2 regions of the Ochrobactrum sp. EDr1-4 genome follow, and region 2 is predicted to be linked to the other one. Evidence: predicted binding sites of a transcription regulator. Region 2 holds the regulator's gene; the other holds the start of a gene.
What was found. Region 2 encodes LexA, which represses DNA repair genes until DNA is damaged. Its sites were predicted from a motif close to TGTTCNNNNTGTGTTCNG; they were not measured.

Region 1 (7,931 bases), on a different contig from region 2:
CGCGCCGGTGTCACGGAAGATGCAAACAATCCAGAGGCCGTTTGCCGTGCCGCATTGCGGTTTGATTGAGTGACCTGTGCTTGCGCCTGCACGGCCTGCTTTGAAGCGACTTGCTGTTCCTGGCGTTTTTTTACCGGCTTTTCTTTTCTAACGATTTCTTTTTTTGGTTCAGGTGGCTTTGGTTTAGCAACTGGAAGCGGAACCTGGACGTTTTCAAGCTGCGTCAATTCCTGCTCAGGCTCTTCTTGTTCAACAAGCTCCGGTTCGTCCTGAACGACTTCCGGTTCAACCGGCTCAAGCTCCGGCTCATCAATAGGTTCCTCAACTTTTTCAGCCGGAGCGCTAGCATCCGAAGTTTCCTGATCAGGCGAGATTTCATTCTCTTCGGTCATGGCCGCTTCCGGAGTGTCGGCGAGTTCAATCATAATGGCAGCTGGCGGCGTATTATCAGCGGCCAGCATTTCAGGCTCGCGCAACAACCACATCGCTATTCCAATATGCACAGGCAACACGATCAGCCCTGCTCCCAGCCAAAGAGCGATATCTGCAGCCCGGCTGACGGTTTGTACGCTATCGTCACCACCGGTCATTATGCGCCCTCCCCTGAATCTACCGGACGCTCCAGAAGAATACTACGTCCGCATGCGTCGACGAGAAATCCATGGCTGATTAGCTTCATCACGATCCGCGCTGCATGATTTTTCGTGGCGCTGGTCGCCAGCGCCACCTTATGCGTTTTTACGGCATTATAAGCGGCTGCCCATACGCAAAGAACGAGGATCTCAATTAAAAACTCAACATTTCTGGCAAATTTCATCGTAAACATATTACTCTGTATCGTCTCTTATATTACCATCCCGCGGCCCCATAAATAGCAGGAGACCAGCGCATAGAAGCCCATTTATCGAAAGTTCAAGCCCAGCCATACGCGGGTCAAAAGCCAACCCTGTAAGACAAATCAGGACGACGATTGCAAGCAGGGAGCACCTGAATGCCGAAGGCAAAGCGTTCAAAGCTTTCCATGCATTCATGATACGACGCGTAATACTTGTCGCTCGAACCCAAGCTAATATTTTGGGTGAAAGCTGCAAAAAGCAAAGCAAAGCATAAAAGGCAAAAATGGCAGACGGCATCAAAGGCAGTCTCTGGCCAATTAATGCTGCTACTACCGATAGAAGCCCCAATGAGAGATAGCCTGCGCGTTGGCGATCATTGGGATATGTCGACTGAGGCACACTGGTATCATTCGCGGTTAGATCTGATACGGTCATGAGAGTTTTTCGCTCGCCAAAGCATGAATGCTGCAAAATGCAAACTCCGCATCGTCATAAAGAGCATCACTGTCTCGATGAAACTGGTACTGCTTTTTTACAAGCATCGCATAACGCTCGTGACTAAGCATCGCGTGCACTTTAAGGCTTGCAGCGCGAAGCAGGTTAACCAGGTGCCCCTGTATGACAGCATCAGTCATGTCGTTTGTCCCTCGTAGCGAGCAGATATTTCTGCCAATTTGGCTGAGAAATCAGCTCTCTATTACTAAGACGTTTGACGGCACTGTTTTTTGCACTGCCACGGCAAAAAAATGCGATGGCAAGAAATATCGGCCTTACGACAGACCTCATCAATAGGCGTGCCATCCTCTGCTTGCTTCAATACGAACGCAATCTGTGCTTCTGACAACTTCGATGCTTTTCATGGAACTCTTCTTCTCCCAGATAAGAGATCATAAGTGGAAAATTCCAGTTCTGAATGGTCTAATTTATCGGGTGTACTTCGCGCCTGCACGACGGCGAGGCTCATGGCAAGCCGCTCGCAGATCGGTTCCGCCAGCGGTCTGCCCCTGCAAAGTGATCCTTCATGAAGTATGGCTTATAAGCCTAAGAAGGATATTGAATGGCAGCGAAAAGACAAAAAGCGTAAGAGATGGTTACGTAAATCCGTCAAGTTGACGTGCTGAATACGCAAGGAAAATCAATGGCTAAGGCGAGCCTGTTAATAGGTGTGACGAAAGCTACATACTACCGGTGGCGGTCCGAGTACAATGGGCTGAGGGCGACAAGCTGATTTGAGCCGCGGTCGCGAAGGAAAACTTCTAATCCCCGCCCCTCGCCGCGCTTGCGTGGATGATGTGATTGCTGAACTGAAGGTTTGCGAACGTCGGGCATGCCGGGTTCCTGACCAGCATCGTTTCCCTCAGCGCAAGATCGCCAAGCCCCTGGATGACGAAGCGGCCTTGACCGCAAACATCACGGCACTCGCTCTCCAGCATGGCCGCTTTGGCTATCGTCGTATAATGGCAATGCTGCATCAGGCTGGCTGGATATTGAACGTCAAGCGGTTGGGACGCATTTGACGACGGGAGGGGCTGAGAATGTCTCAGAGTCAACCGAAGCGCGGTCGGCTGTGGTTGAACGACAGTTCGTGCATCTGGCTTTGGCGGGAATATCCCAACCATGTCTGGTCCTACGGCTTGGTCGAGGATCGCACGCACAGCGGCCCGGGGTTCATCGCCAAGGCACTCCGGGAGTGGATTGCAGCAGTCGGGGGGTAAATTCTATTTTAAACTGCAACATACCAATGAATTCAAGTGGTTAGCCATAGAGGAAATTGGGAAGGTGATTTGATTATCTTTGAACGTGACCTTTGACGAGCCAGTGTAATGACGCATGTTGAACGCAAGAGCAGTTATTGAGTTAACATTAAAAACAACAGCCGGCACTCAAAGCTGATCATCAACAAAATCATTCAGACCTTTGCAGCGCTACCTCATCACGCACGCCGAAGTTTTACCTTTGATCGTGGTTCCGAGTTTATGGGTTATAGGGCTTTGGAGGATGGAAAGGGGGCAAGAAGCTGGTTTTGCGACCCAAACTCACCCTGGCAGAAAGGTGCTATTGAGAACATCAACAAGCGCATTCGACGGTATTTACCCAGCAACACTGACCTGGCGCAGGTCAGTCAGGCGCAGTTGACCGCCCTCGCCCATAATCTCAATACAACACCGCGCAAGTGTCCTGGATTTAAGACACCCACTGAGAGCTTTTCTAAATTTTTGCAGGATGCAGCATAATCAGATACCCTCACCACAGGCATGATGCACCTGGGATAGCTTTTCCAAAGCTGGCCAGCACATGAACCTTGACTTTTTTACCACGACAAGCGAGGTCAATCACGCAACAATTGGGTTCCGACAATGGACATTGTATTTGATCACGCCAAGGTGACTTTTGATCGGCGCGTGGTGCTACAGCCGCTGTCGTTGAGGTTGACCGAGAGGCGCATTGGCATCATTGGCTTAAACGGCTCTGGGAAAAGTACATTCTCACGGCTTATTAACGGGCTTCTGCTCCCGTCATCTGGCCGCGTCATCACGAACGGCCATGATACGTCAACGAATGCCGCCCAAGCCCGTGCAGCAGTTGGCTACATATTTCAGAACCCGGCAAATCAGATCGTGCTGCCGCTAATAAAGGAGGACATTGCACTTAGCCTCCAGTCGCGCTGTCTTGTCAGGGCTGAGATCGATCAAGCCGTATTGGATGCGCTTGAGCGTGTCGGTATAGTTCACCTTTTGGAGCGACGAGCGCATGAGTTGTCGGGCGGGGAAGTGCAACTTGCGGCCCTCGCAGCAGTACTCGCGACTGCTCCTGACATTATCATCATGGATGAACCCACCAATCAACTTGATCTTCGCAACCGAAACCTTGTCGAGCGGACGATCCAAACCCTCGACGAGGATGTCATCGTCGTAACCCATGATCTGGCGCTTGTTGCGGATTTCCCGCGCGTGCTCCTCTTTCACGAAGGTACTCTCGTTCATGATGGCTCCGCCGCAGAAACTGTCGGCCGTTATCTGAAGCTCGCTGCGTGATGAGCTTGGACACCTTGGATAAAAGTCTGATCCACCGAGTTCCACCGGAAGCCAAGCTCTTTGCGCTTTTCGCGTATAGCGTACTGCTGTTCGCGCTGGCTTCCCCTCTCGTCTTGGCCTGGCTGGCTGGTACGCTAGTCGCAGTAACGTTGCTGTGCTGCCGCCCCGCGTTTGTACAGTGGATCAAGGCTTGGCCACTCCTCTTCACTATTGTCGCGTTGGGCATCTGGACATTGTTTGCTCGAGGTCCGGAAGCGACCTCGATCATATTGCTTCGGCTGGGGTCACTCAGCCTGTTTGCTACTGTCGTCACAGTAACCACGACAGCCGGACAGTTTATCGACACCATTACAAGCCTCGCCCGTCCACTGGAAAAGCTCGGCATTGCCAATGCAAGAGACATCGGATTGGCCATAGGCCTCGTCGTCCGCTTCGTGCCCGAAATCCATGCGCGCTACCGGAATGTCGTCGATGCGCATCGCGCCAGAGGGCTTAAGCTGCGCCCATCCACTATCATCGGGCCAATCATCATCGCTACTATCATGAGCGCCGACGAAATCGCCAATGCCATTGACGCCCGTAATATTCGCACTACCGCACCAAAGCGCAAATAGAGGTTCAAAGAATGTCCACCCGGTCCCTGGTTCTCATCGCTCTGTTTACAGCAATCATCGTCGTTTTGGGGCTGATCCCGCCCATCATGATCGGTTTTTTTCCCGTCCCCATTCATGCGCAAAGCATGGGTGTACTCTTGGCCGGAACCGTGCTGGGCGCCCGCGCCGGTGCTTTGACCGTGCTTCTGCTTTGGGTGCTTGTCGCAGTCGGCCTGCCAGTCTTATCTGGAGGACGAGGCGGTCTTGCAGTATTCCTCAGCCCGACAGCCGGCTATCTTGTCGGCTTCCTGCCGGCCGCGTTTGTAACGGGCTGGTTATCTGACAAGGTGGCTCATCGCATCACTGGCCGCGGGAAACTGGCCTTTGGCTTTTTCGTTGCAGCAGCCCTGGGTGTTGTTATCGATCACGCTTTCGGGATCGCCTGGCTTGCTTTTGCGGCAGGTCTGACACTCGCAGAGGCAACTATAGGCAACCTGATCTTTGTACCAGGCGATTTGATCAAAGCAGCGATCGCCGCTTATGTCAGCCTCCTTTTAACCGTCAATTTCGGAAGCCGATTTCGGGTTGGATGAACTGAGGCCATCGTCACCCTTTAGTATAACATTTATAGCTTTGGGTCGGCTGGAGAACGTGAGCTTTTGAATAATGCCCTAAAATTTAAAGCTGCGCTCGCGGCAGCTTTGCTATATTTTGGGCTTCAGCGAGTGCTTAGCAACTAAGTAATATTTTGCAGGAAAGCACTATTTTGATGGCGTTCAGCGCGTATAAGCAAATTACTCGAGAAGCGGAAGAATTTCGGGCGCACAAAATTTCGTCATGTTTGCAATTTCTTTCTCGCTGTAACCAGATCGGCCCTTTTCAAGCGAGGCAGCCAGTATCTTCAACTCGTCAACAGAATCATCTTTTGTAATACCCAGCTTGCCGTCATAATTCACAATCTCATACATATAACGTTCAGTTACGGATTCAAAAGCTACCGCCAGTTTTTGGTCGTCAATTTTTTGGGCTAGAATTGTGAAGTTTCCCATATAGGCACCACACTGCAGGGATTGATTGTACTTGCCGCGAAACTCTGAGTTAACGTTATCTTGAGCAAGAGAAAGATTTGGTGTCCCTGATCGGGGGACCATTTGGCACAGGTTGTAGTAGCCTAATCAACCTATCCACTATCGATCATCAGCAGATTACAAAAAGTGATAGATTGTTTCATGACTGACAATGCCCAAACGCTTAAATAGATCAAGCACAATAATTGCTGAAACAATGACCAATTATTTATCGGATCGCTTCAAACGAGCGCGGCGCGTGTCTTGACATTTCATATCGGAACATATAGTGAACAAATTGATGAAAAAGTCTTTTAAAGAACGTTTGGCCATTCTGTCTGACGCTGCAAAGTACGATGCTTCTTGCGCGTCGAGTGGAACTGTTAAACGAAATTCCGCATCATCTGGCGGACTTGGTTCGACAGAAGGCTCCGGCATCTGCCATGCTTACGCGCCAGATGGCCGATGTATTTCGCTTCTGAAAATTTTGATGACAAATTTTTGCATTTACGACTGCGCTTATTGCATCAACAGATCATCGAGCAATGTCGAGCGTGCGAGGTTTACGGCTGAAGAAGTCGTGTGGTTGACGCTTGAATTTTATCGACGCAACTACATCGAAGGCTTGTTTCTTTCGTCGGGTATTATTCGTTCTTCTGATTACACCATGGAAGAAATGGTGCGCATCGCCCGAGAGCTCCGCACCACGCATAATTTTCGGGGATATATTCATCTTAAATCCATTCCGGAAGCCTCGCCGCAACTGATCGATGAGGCGGGTCTATATGCGGATCGTTTGTCGATTAATATCGAATTGCCGACGGATGCTGGTATCAGCAAGTTCGCGCCTGAAAAGCGGCCAGAAAACATTCGCAGATCAATGGGAAATCTGCGTATGAAAATTGAGGATATGGCTGAACCGAGCCTACAAACCAAGCGGCGGCGTAGATTTGCGCCAGCAGGTCAAAGCACGCAAATGATTATCGGTGCTGATGCTGCAAACGATGCGACCATACTTGGTACAAGTGCTCGGCTCTATGGTAGTTACGGATTGAAGCGCGTTTATTATTCAGCATTCAGCCCAATCCCGGATTCTTCAAAATACTTGCCGCTGATCAAGCCTCCTCTCATGCGTGAGCATCGGCTATATCAAGCCGACTGGCTTTATCGGTGTTATGGGTTCGATATCAGCGAAATTACCTCATCATCGGCCGATGGAATGCTTGATTTGGATATAGATCCTAAATTGGCCTGGGCACTTGGCCACCGTGAAAATTTTCCAGTAGATGTAAATCGTGCCGACAAAGAGGCTCTGCTTCGTGTGCCAGGCTTCGGCACGAAAACGGTAAACTCTATTGTATCATCACGGCGTTTGAAGCGCCTGCGGCTCGAAGATATAGGCCGGCTCGGCGTATCTTTGAAAAAGGTACAGACCTTTATTTTAGCGGAAGGCTGGTCGCCGCATCGGCTGATTGATCGAACAGATCTAAGGTCAATGTTCATGCCTAAGCCACAGCAATTGTCGCTGCTATGATAGAAACCTGCTTCCTTGAGGGGCGTGGGAATTTTTCCGAGTGGCGGGATGCTGCGAGACAGTTTCTTCTCGCGAATGTTCAACCAAGACATATTGACTGGCGACTTCAAGATGAGCGTCAGGGATTGTTTGAGCAGGATGACAACCGAAGACCTGGTGAAACTGCTCAGCAGAGTGGCGCTGCCGCAATCAATGTTCCTCCGGCATTTCTTCGGCTAGCGGAAGCCGTGATTTGTCACTCAGACCCTAGCCGCTTCGGATTGTTGTATAAGCTTCTCTACCGCTTAAGGTCAGAACGACATTTATTGGATTTCAAGTCGGACGCAGACGTTGCAGTTGCACATCGCATGCTAAAATCTGTTAGTCGTGATTATCATAAAATGACAGCCTTTGTTCGGTTTAAGGAAATAGCACTTCCAATAGACGTCGTAGGTCGTAGACGATTTATGGCATGGTTCGAACCAGATCATTTCATTGTTGAGAGAGTTGCTCCGTTTTTCCAGCGTCGTTTCAATGATATGGATTGGATAATCACTACGCCCCACGGATCCGCTTCCTGGGATGGTGAAAACCTGCGTTGTTCATCTGAGTCAGCTATCAAGCCAGACATTAATGATGAAACGGAGCAGCTTTGGCGTACTTACTATGCATCTACCTTCAACCCAGCGCGATTGAAGGTAAAGATGATGATGACGGAAATGCCGAAGAAATATTGGAAGAACCTTCCAGAGGCAGACCTCATTCCTGACCTGATTGCAGGTGCCGAAGCGAGGGTGGTTGAGATGGGGCAGAAGCAAGCCACTAACCCATTGCCATTCCATGATCGCCTGCAAAAAGCTGCTGTCCGTATTCCGACCGCGCCGGTC
Region 2 (7,931 bases):
GATGCGGATTTCGGCTCTGCCGCAACCGCACAGGTATTCCGCGGCCCGCTTAACCACACAGGCACCGCGGGCGCTGTTTCCAATGACGGACAGCTTCTCTTCAAAGTGATTGAAGTGACCGAGCCGACCGCTGCTGGCCCAGAAGCCATTCCGGAAGACCAGCAGACCTATCTTGCAAGCACGCTGACCGACGATGTTCTCGAACAGCTGGTTGGTGAGTTGCAGAAGCAGTATCCGGTCAAGATCAACCAGACTGCCATCAACAACGCACTGGCATTCTGATAAGCGGCGGACATAAGAGAATGGCTGACTTAAAACCCTATATCGCCAAGGCTGCCACCGGCACACCACTGTCGTTCGAGGATTCTAAAGCAGCCTTCAACATTATGATGTCCGGTCAGGCCACTCCTTCGCAGATCGGTGGCTTCCTGATGGCCTTGCGTGTTCGTGGTGAAACAGTGCCGGAGATTGCCGGCGCTGTTGCTTCCATGCGTTCCCGCATGCTGCCTGTTTCAGGATCAGAAGATGCGGTCGATATTGTTGGCACCGGTGGCGATCAGTCCGGCTCCTACAATGTTTCGACCTGCTCTGCCATCGTCGTTGCGGGCGCAGGCGTGCCAGTTGCAAAACACGGCAATCGCGCACTTTCATCAAAATCAGGTGCTGCCGACGCTTTGGCAGCGCTGGGCGTCAACATCGAGGCCGATGCAAATACTATTGGGCGCAGCATTAATGAAGCTGGTCTCGGGTTCATGTTCGCGCCGATGCATCATTCTGCAATGCGGCATGTGGGGCCCTCGCGTGTCGAACTTGGCACCCGCACAATTTTTAATCTTCTCGGCCCGCTTTCAAATCCGGCTAGCGTAAAGCGCCAACTCGTTGGCGTATTCTCTGCCGAATGGGTAGAGCCACTGGCGGAAGTCCTCCAAGCTCTGGGTTCAGAAACCGCTTGGGTCGTCTATGGCGATGGCCTTGACGAAATGACCACCGCTGGCACCACAAAAATTGCAGCGCTTGAAAACGGTACGATCCGCACATTTGAGCTTCAGCCGGAAGATGTCGGGCTTCGTCGCGTCGATATGTCTGAACTCAAAGGTGGCGATGCGGAAGTTAACGCCAAGGCACTGCTTGCAGTGCTTGAAGGCGCACAGAATGCCTATCGTGACATTGTACTGCTGAATTCCGGTGCAGCTCTGGTGATTTCCGGTAAAGCAAAAGACATTAAAGACGGCATCGCACTCGCCGCGCAATCAATCGATAGCGGTGCGGCGCTGGCCGTTCTGCAAAAAGTTATCGCTGTATCAAACGACAAGCCGCTCTGACGGAGAGGATCACATTATGTCCACCGACATTCTGCGGAAAATTGAAGCCTATAAGCGCGAAGAAATCGCTGCTGCAAAGGCGTGCCTTCCACTTGATGAAGTAAAGGCACGGGCCAAGGATCAACCAGCAACGCGTGGTTTTCTCAAAGCACTCGAAGCAAAGCGCGCTGCCAACAAGTTTGCTCTTATTGCCGAGATCAAGAAGGCAAGCCCGTCAAAAGGTCTTATCCGTCCGGATTTTGATCCACCCGCATTGGCAAAAGCCTATGAAGATGGTGGTGCGGCCTGTCTTTCAGTTCTGACAGATACACCTTCGTTTCAAGGCGCACCGGAGTTTCTTACCGCCGCACGCAACGCTTGCTCACTGCCTGCGCTGCGCAAGGATTTCCTGTTCGACACTTATCAGGTCTATGAAGCGCGCAGTTGGGGTGCGGATTGCATTCTGATCATTCTGGCAAGCGTGGATGACAATGTCGCCAAAGCGCTTGAAGAAACCGCCTTTGAGCTTGGCATGGATGCGCTGATTGAAGTGCATGACGAAGAAGAAACCGAACGCGCGTTGAAACTTTCATCGCGTCTTGTTGGTGTCAATAACCGCAATCTGCGTACCTTCGAACTCGACCTCGCCGTTTCAGAGCGTCTTGCAAAAATGGTACCTTCGGACCGTCTCCTCGTCGGCGAAAGTGGCATCTTCAGCCATGATGACTGTCTGCGCCTCGAAAAGTCGAATATTGGCACATTCCTGATTGGCGAAAGCTTGATGCGCAAAGATGATGTGGCCAGCGCCACCCGCGAACTTCTGACTGGCAAGGCATAAATAATGACGGCAAAGCTCACCCATATCGACCAGACTGGTGCCGCCCATATGGTCGATGTTGGCGACAAGGCAGAGACAGACCGCGTGGCGACTGCCGAAGGTGCTGTCAGAATGAAGCCAGAAACGCTGGCGCTCATTCTGGACGGCAATGCAGCCAAAGGCGATGTCATTGGCACAGCACGGTTTGCTGGCATTATGGCGGCGAAAAAGACCGCTGATCTTATTCCGCTCTGTCATCCGCTGATGCTCACCAAAGTGTCCGTCGAGATCGAACCCGACCAAACCCTGCCCGGCTTGCGCGTGTCTGCGACCGCAAAACTAAAAGGTCGTACCGGCGTTGAAATGGAAGCACTGACTGCCGTTTCGGTCACCTGCCTGACAATCTATGACATGGCCAAAGCTGTGGATCGCCATATGGAAATTACCGATATTCGCGTTTCGGCAAAAAGCGGCGGCAAGTCGGGCGACTGGAAAGCCTGATTATCCAGACAAGAGGAAACCCCATGTCGCTGTTACCGGTCGATGAAGCCCTTGCACGCATTCTGAGTAGTGCTCAACCGCATGGAACAGAGACAATCTCGCTTTTTGAGGCGGGCGGACGGGTCGTTGCAGAAAACGTTCAGGCTAAACTACAACAGCCTCCCTTTGATTGCTCGGCGATGGATGGCTATGCGATAATCGCGCCCGAACGCATCAACTATCCCCTTGAGTTCATTGTCATCGGCGAATCAGCTGCCGGCAAACGCTTTGAAGGCGCGCTCAAACGAGGCGAAGCCGTACGCATTTTTACCGGCGCACCCATGCCCACTGGTGCTGATAGTATTGTTATTCAGGAAGATACTGAACGATCAGGTGAAAAGCTCAAGATTCGTGAGGGATTAGACGTAGGCCGCCATATCCGTCGCGCTGGCCTCGATTTTGCGCCCGGCGACGTGGTGCTACCAATCGGTCGTTCTCTTGATGCGCCAGCGCTTTCGCTTGCAGCAGCGAGCGGCAATGCAAAAATTTCAGTGTTTCGTCAGCCGCGTATCGCAATACTCGCTACCGGCGATGAACTTGTTCGGCCCGGAATAATCCCCGGCCCTGACCAGATCGTCGCCTCTAACAGTGTCGGCATTGCGGAAATCGTTCGTCGTGCAGGTGGTGAGCCGAAAGATATGGGCATCATCATTGATGATCCGGCCAAAATAGAAACAGCAATCAGCGAAGCTTTTGCAGATGGCATCGACATTCTGGTGACGATTGGTGGCGCATCCGTTGGAGATCGCGATTACGTTCACGGCGCTTTAAAGAATTGTGGTGTTGATCTCGATTTCTGGAAAATCGCAATGCGCCCCGGTAAACCGCTGATGTATGGGCGCAAAACAGTTTCTGACAAAACAGTGCATGTTATCGGGCTTCCGGGAAATCCGGTTTCCAGCCTTGTATGCAGCCTTGTTTATCTGCGCCCACTTGTCGCCAAACTTTCCGGCACGCAGCTGAACGCAGATATACGCCCAGCCAAGCTCGGTGAGGCGATGAAAGCCAATGATCACCGGCGCGACTATGTACGCTCGACCGTTAGTCAGGCATCTGACGGCACACTGATTGCAACACCTTTCCCCGTTCAGGATTCGTCGATGCTTTCGGCACTGGCTCGCTCTCAAGCATTGCTAATCCGGGATGAGCATGCCCCGGCAGCAGACGCTGGCGATGCCTGCACAATCTTGATGCTGTAAAGAACTCAGCCCCTTCTCTCGACCATTAATCATTTTAAAACCATTGCGGAACAAGACTGGAACATATAGGGTTCGTTCTGGTTTTGTTTTTATTTGATTCTGGTCCGGAGGGTATAGCGCATGTTGACCCGTAAACAGCACGAGCTTCTGCTGTTCATTCATGAACGTCTTAAAGAGACGGGCATCCCTCCGTCGTTTGACGAGATGAAAGAGGCTCTCGATTTGGCTTCAAAATCGGGCATTCATCGCCTTATTACGGCGTTGGAAGAGCGTGGTTTTATCAGACGGCTTCCCAACCGCGCTCGTGCGCTGGAAGTTCTTCGCCTGCCAGATTCAATTGCTCCGGGCTTGAACGCGCAAAAGAAGTTCGCCCCAAGTGTCATCGAAGGAAGCCTCGGCAAAGCTCCACCACCGCCGGTACGTCCTGCCCCTGTTACGGCAAATGATGACGCTCCCGCGACTGTTTCCATACCGATGATGGGGCGAATTGCAGCAGGTGTGCCAATCTCAGCAATTCAAAATCAAACACATTCTATCAGCCTGCCACTCGAAATGCTGGGCGCTGGCGAGCATTATGCGCTGGAAGTCAAAGGCGACTCGATGATTGAGGCCGGAATTTTTGATGGCGACACCGTCATCATTAAGCGCGGCGAGACAGCCAATCCGGGAGAAATCGTTGTCGCACTCGTCGATGATGAGGAAGCAACATTGAAGCGCTTCCGTCGCAAAGGTGCGTCTATTGCTCTGGAAGCAGCTAACCCCGCTTATGAAACACGCATTTTCGGTCCAGATCGTGTGCGGGTGCAGGGTAAGCTAATCGGTCTCATCCGGCGCTATTAAATGACTGCATTTTGAGGAAACGTGCAGCTCACTGTGATTCCTCTTAAGCAGTGCGATGAATTAAAGCGGCTCTGAGAATTCTGTAAGGTTTTGTGTCGCGTCGTAAGCTTTGCTTTTCTCAATGCCTGCTCTCTTTTGATATTCGCGATCAGGAAGCCCCCTCGCCGCTCGCGAATAGAGACGATGCAAATGCCACGGGCGCGTTGGCGCATCGACCGAAAAGGTCAATTGATCAGTGTAGCCGGCTAAATTAGTCGTCTTGGTTCGGGCGAAGCGGTAAATTTTATTCTCTTGCGTAATACCGTTTTCGTCATAGTTGATCGCAGAAGCGCTTACACGTAGCAGCTTATACCCCAGCCTGAGCTCCAAGGTGCCTTTTAAGGCTAGTTCCTGTCGGTCAACCATCAAAACATTGGAACGCTCACAGCTCAGTTCCTTTCCGGCTATAGCAAGAATGACGACATCACCAATGTTGCAGGCAACCTCTTTCATTCCTTCATCTGCGGTATAAGACAGCATTCTACCGTCCCGCAGCGGGATCGTGCACAAGCCTTCTTCGCAAACAAAGGCTTCCTCAGCTGATATTGGGCTCTGTTTTTTTACCACCTGCGGCGGAATAAACTCTTTAATCAGATAGGCCGTCTGCCAGTTTTGCGCAGTAAATTTTGGAGGCCTGCTACGGTTGACCGCAAAATTTCCATCGGGCAGCCGAACAGCCACAAATTTCGCATCTTCACTCACAAGAACATCTGGCAGCGGTGTTCTTATAAATATGGCAAGTCCGATCACTACGAACGGTAACGCCAACCATCGCATCCTTGTTGTAAACACAACCGCTATAACAAGCGCCAGTGTCCAGAGAATAAGCGTGCTTGCTGGCATAACACCCGGATTACCATCTGGCGAAAAGCTGGCGACAAAACTTGCAATATGTCTCACCAGTAAAACGCCAAAGCCCATAATCTGCAATGGTAGCCAATCGAGATGCAGCGGCATCAATAACAGGCTCAACACTGCGAATGGCATAACCAATATAGAGATAACGGGTAGCGCCAATACGTTGCCAACGAGTCCAAACGGAGCCGTATTATTGAAATGATAGGCTGCAAAAATTCCGCTGGCCACACCGGCAACAATAGACGTCGCTCCCGTCGCGACAGCTGGTATAAGCATTTTTGAAACGATCCCGCGCGGCTTGGCGCGACGATCTTCAATCGCTGTTTGTTTACGAGATTTCCTATCGCTCCACCAAGCAAATGCTGCAATCAGGCCTGCGGTGGCTGAAAACGACATTTGAAAGCTTGGCCCCAGAATTTCATGCGGGGAGATTGCAATCATTGCCACTGAGGCAATCGCCAAATTGCGCATACTGATCGCCGCACGGTCCGCCAACAACGCGCAGAGCATCACAACAATCATCACATAGCTTCGTTGTGCAGCGACGTCAGCACCTGACATTGCCAGATAGAACGTGCAGCTTAGAAGCGAGAGAAATGCAGCGATTTTTTTGACCGGATATCTGGCACTAAACGCTGGCGCGAGTGCGAATATTGATCGCAATGACATCATCACGACACCCGCAGCCAACACCATATGTAAACCGGAAATGGACAAGATATGCGCGAGACCCGCTTTGCGCAGATCCTCATTTGTTTCTTCACTTATCCCCGCTCGTTCTCCGGCGATCAGCGCGGCAGCAACACTCCCATCCTCGCCTGAAAGCACTTCCGCAATACGTTCAGAAACATGCACCCGTAATTGGGCGATAGCGCCCGAAATTTTAGCAAATATCTCACTTGGCGCTGGCACATCAGCGACTTTCGGTGTTCCCAAAAAGAAGCCATTCGCTCCTATCCCTCCGAAATAAGCATGAAAGGCAAAGTCGTAGTTTCCTGGTCGAACAGGGCCAGAAGGTACACGCAAGCGAGCGAAACCAGTCAAGCCGCTGCCAATTTCCGTTTTGGCTGGTATATCACGCGCGGTAATCCGGATGCGTTGCGGCGAATAGCGAAGTTTGGGTCTTTGCGTTTCAAGCAATTCGAGCGTCACACGCCAACTGCCGTTATCGCGATATTCTAAGCCGACAACTCTGCCAGTGATACGCGTTGCGACCTCAGAACCTAACAATTGCGTACTTCGTCGTTCAGTCTCGAACTTTCCCGCAACTATCCCCAATAATACCGCCAACACGAGTGTTACTGCTTGTGATACGAGGAAATATTTTCGGAATAAAAACCGTATTAAACAAACAGCCACAATAACAGACAAAATGGGCAACCATTCAGGCTCATAAGAGAGCGTGAAATAGACGACAGCTCCCAAACCCATAAAAACGGGAAAAAGAAGAAAAAATATTCCGCGCCCTATTTCACGACTGAGCGCTGCAATGAAAAGCTGACGTGAACTACTCGGCAGTTCCCGCACACGCTCGAAAGGTGTCAGTTTCCTTCCCGGTAAAGCGACGGGATAAATGTCAGCTCGTTCGTTTGGTAACCACGGTTCGGGAAGCAAGGCACGCGCAAGACCTTCAGGCATGTCTTTGACAAATGCCCGCTCGCTGACCTCTTGTCTTTCCCTTATGCCCGTCATGCCCCCGCCTGACTGCAAAAGTGCCCGCGCTTCATCTAAAGAAGCACGTCCCAACGGTGCGAAAGAATTGGGAAACGCTTGCACACCGTGCTGCCTATGCTACATGAACCACAATCAAAATCGAGAGGGTTCTCGCAATGAGAGTCCTTATCGCCCGTGGACTGTGAGAAAACGGGCACTACATATTCAAAATTCTGCCTCGCGCTCGGCTTCCTGCCGCAATTCAACGAGGCTCTGACACAGTGGAGCTGTTATGTCGAAACCGGTCGTCACCCGTTTTGCCCCTTCGCCCACGGGTTATCTGCATATTGGCGGAGCCCGCACGGCTCTTTTCAACTGGCTCTATGCGAAGCATACGGGCGGCAAGATGCTGCTACGCATCGAAGATACAGATCGTGAGCGTTCTTCCGAAGCAGCCACCGCCGCCATTCTTGATGGCCTGACCTGGCTTGGTCTGGATTGGGACGGTGAACCAATTTCACAGTTCAAGCGCGCACCGCGTCACCGCGAAGTAGCAGAAGAACTCGTTGCGACCGGCAAAGCTTACTATTGTTACGCAACACCCGAAGAACTTGAAGACATGCGCGAAAAAGCACGCGCTGAAGGCCGTCCACCACGCTATGATGGCCGCTGGCGCGATCGTGA

Region 1: the regulator LexA is predicted to act here: its motif matches at 5,810-5,827, upstream of ACOZHT_RS22060 (putative DNA modification/repair radical SAM protein).

Annotation. Positions count from the first base shown of each region.
Region 1 is NZ_JBLZOF010000012.1:13,617-21,547, reverse strand. Features, by position in the region: gene ACOZHT_RS22110 (energy transducer TonB) at 1-590, opposite strand, end outside; gene ACOZHT_RS22105 (hypothetical protein) at 590-826, opposite strand; gene ACOZHT_RS22100 (DUF454 family protein) at 828-1,271, opposite strand; gene ACOZHT_RS22095 (hypothetical protein) at 1,268-1,471, opposite strand; partial or broken gene ACOZHT_RS22090 (IS3 family transposase) at 1,936-2,545, shown strand; partial or broken gene ACOZHT_RS22085 (IS30 family transposase) at 2,594-3,070, shown strand; gene ACOZHT_RS22080 (energy-coupling factor ABC transporter ATP-binding protein) at 3,194-3,871, shown strand; gene ACOZHT_RS22075 (CbiQ family ECF transporter T component) at 3,871-4,485, shown strand; gene ACOZHT_RS22070 (biotin transporter BioY) at 4,497-5,057, shown strand; gene ACOZHT_RS22065 (hypothetical protein) at 5,259-5,513, opposite strand; gene ACOZHT_RS22060 (putative DNA modification/repair radical SAM protein) at 5,833-7,065, shown strand; gene ACOZHT_RS22055 (UdgX family uracil-DNA binding protein) at 7,062-7,931, shown strand, end outside.
Region 2 is NZ_JBLZOF010000003.1:219,052-226,982, forward strand. Features, by position in the region: gene ACOZHT_RS12060 (peptidyl-prolyl cis-trans isomerase) at 1-282, shown strand, start outside; gene trpD (anthranilate phosphoribosyltransferase) at 303-1,322, shown strand; gene trpC (indole-3-glycerol phosphate synthase TrpC) at 1,339-2,139, shown strand; gene moaC (cyclic pyranopterin monophosphate synthase MoaC) at 2,143-2,619, shown strand; gene glp (gephyrin-like molybdotransferase Glp) at 2,643-3,857, shown strand; gene lexA (transcriptional repressor LexA) at 3,978-4,697, shown strand; gene ACOZHT_RS12090 (ComEC/Rec2 family competence protein) at 4,758-7,286, opposite strand; gene gltX (glutamate--tRNA ligase) at 7,540-7,931, shown strand, end outside.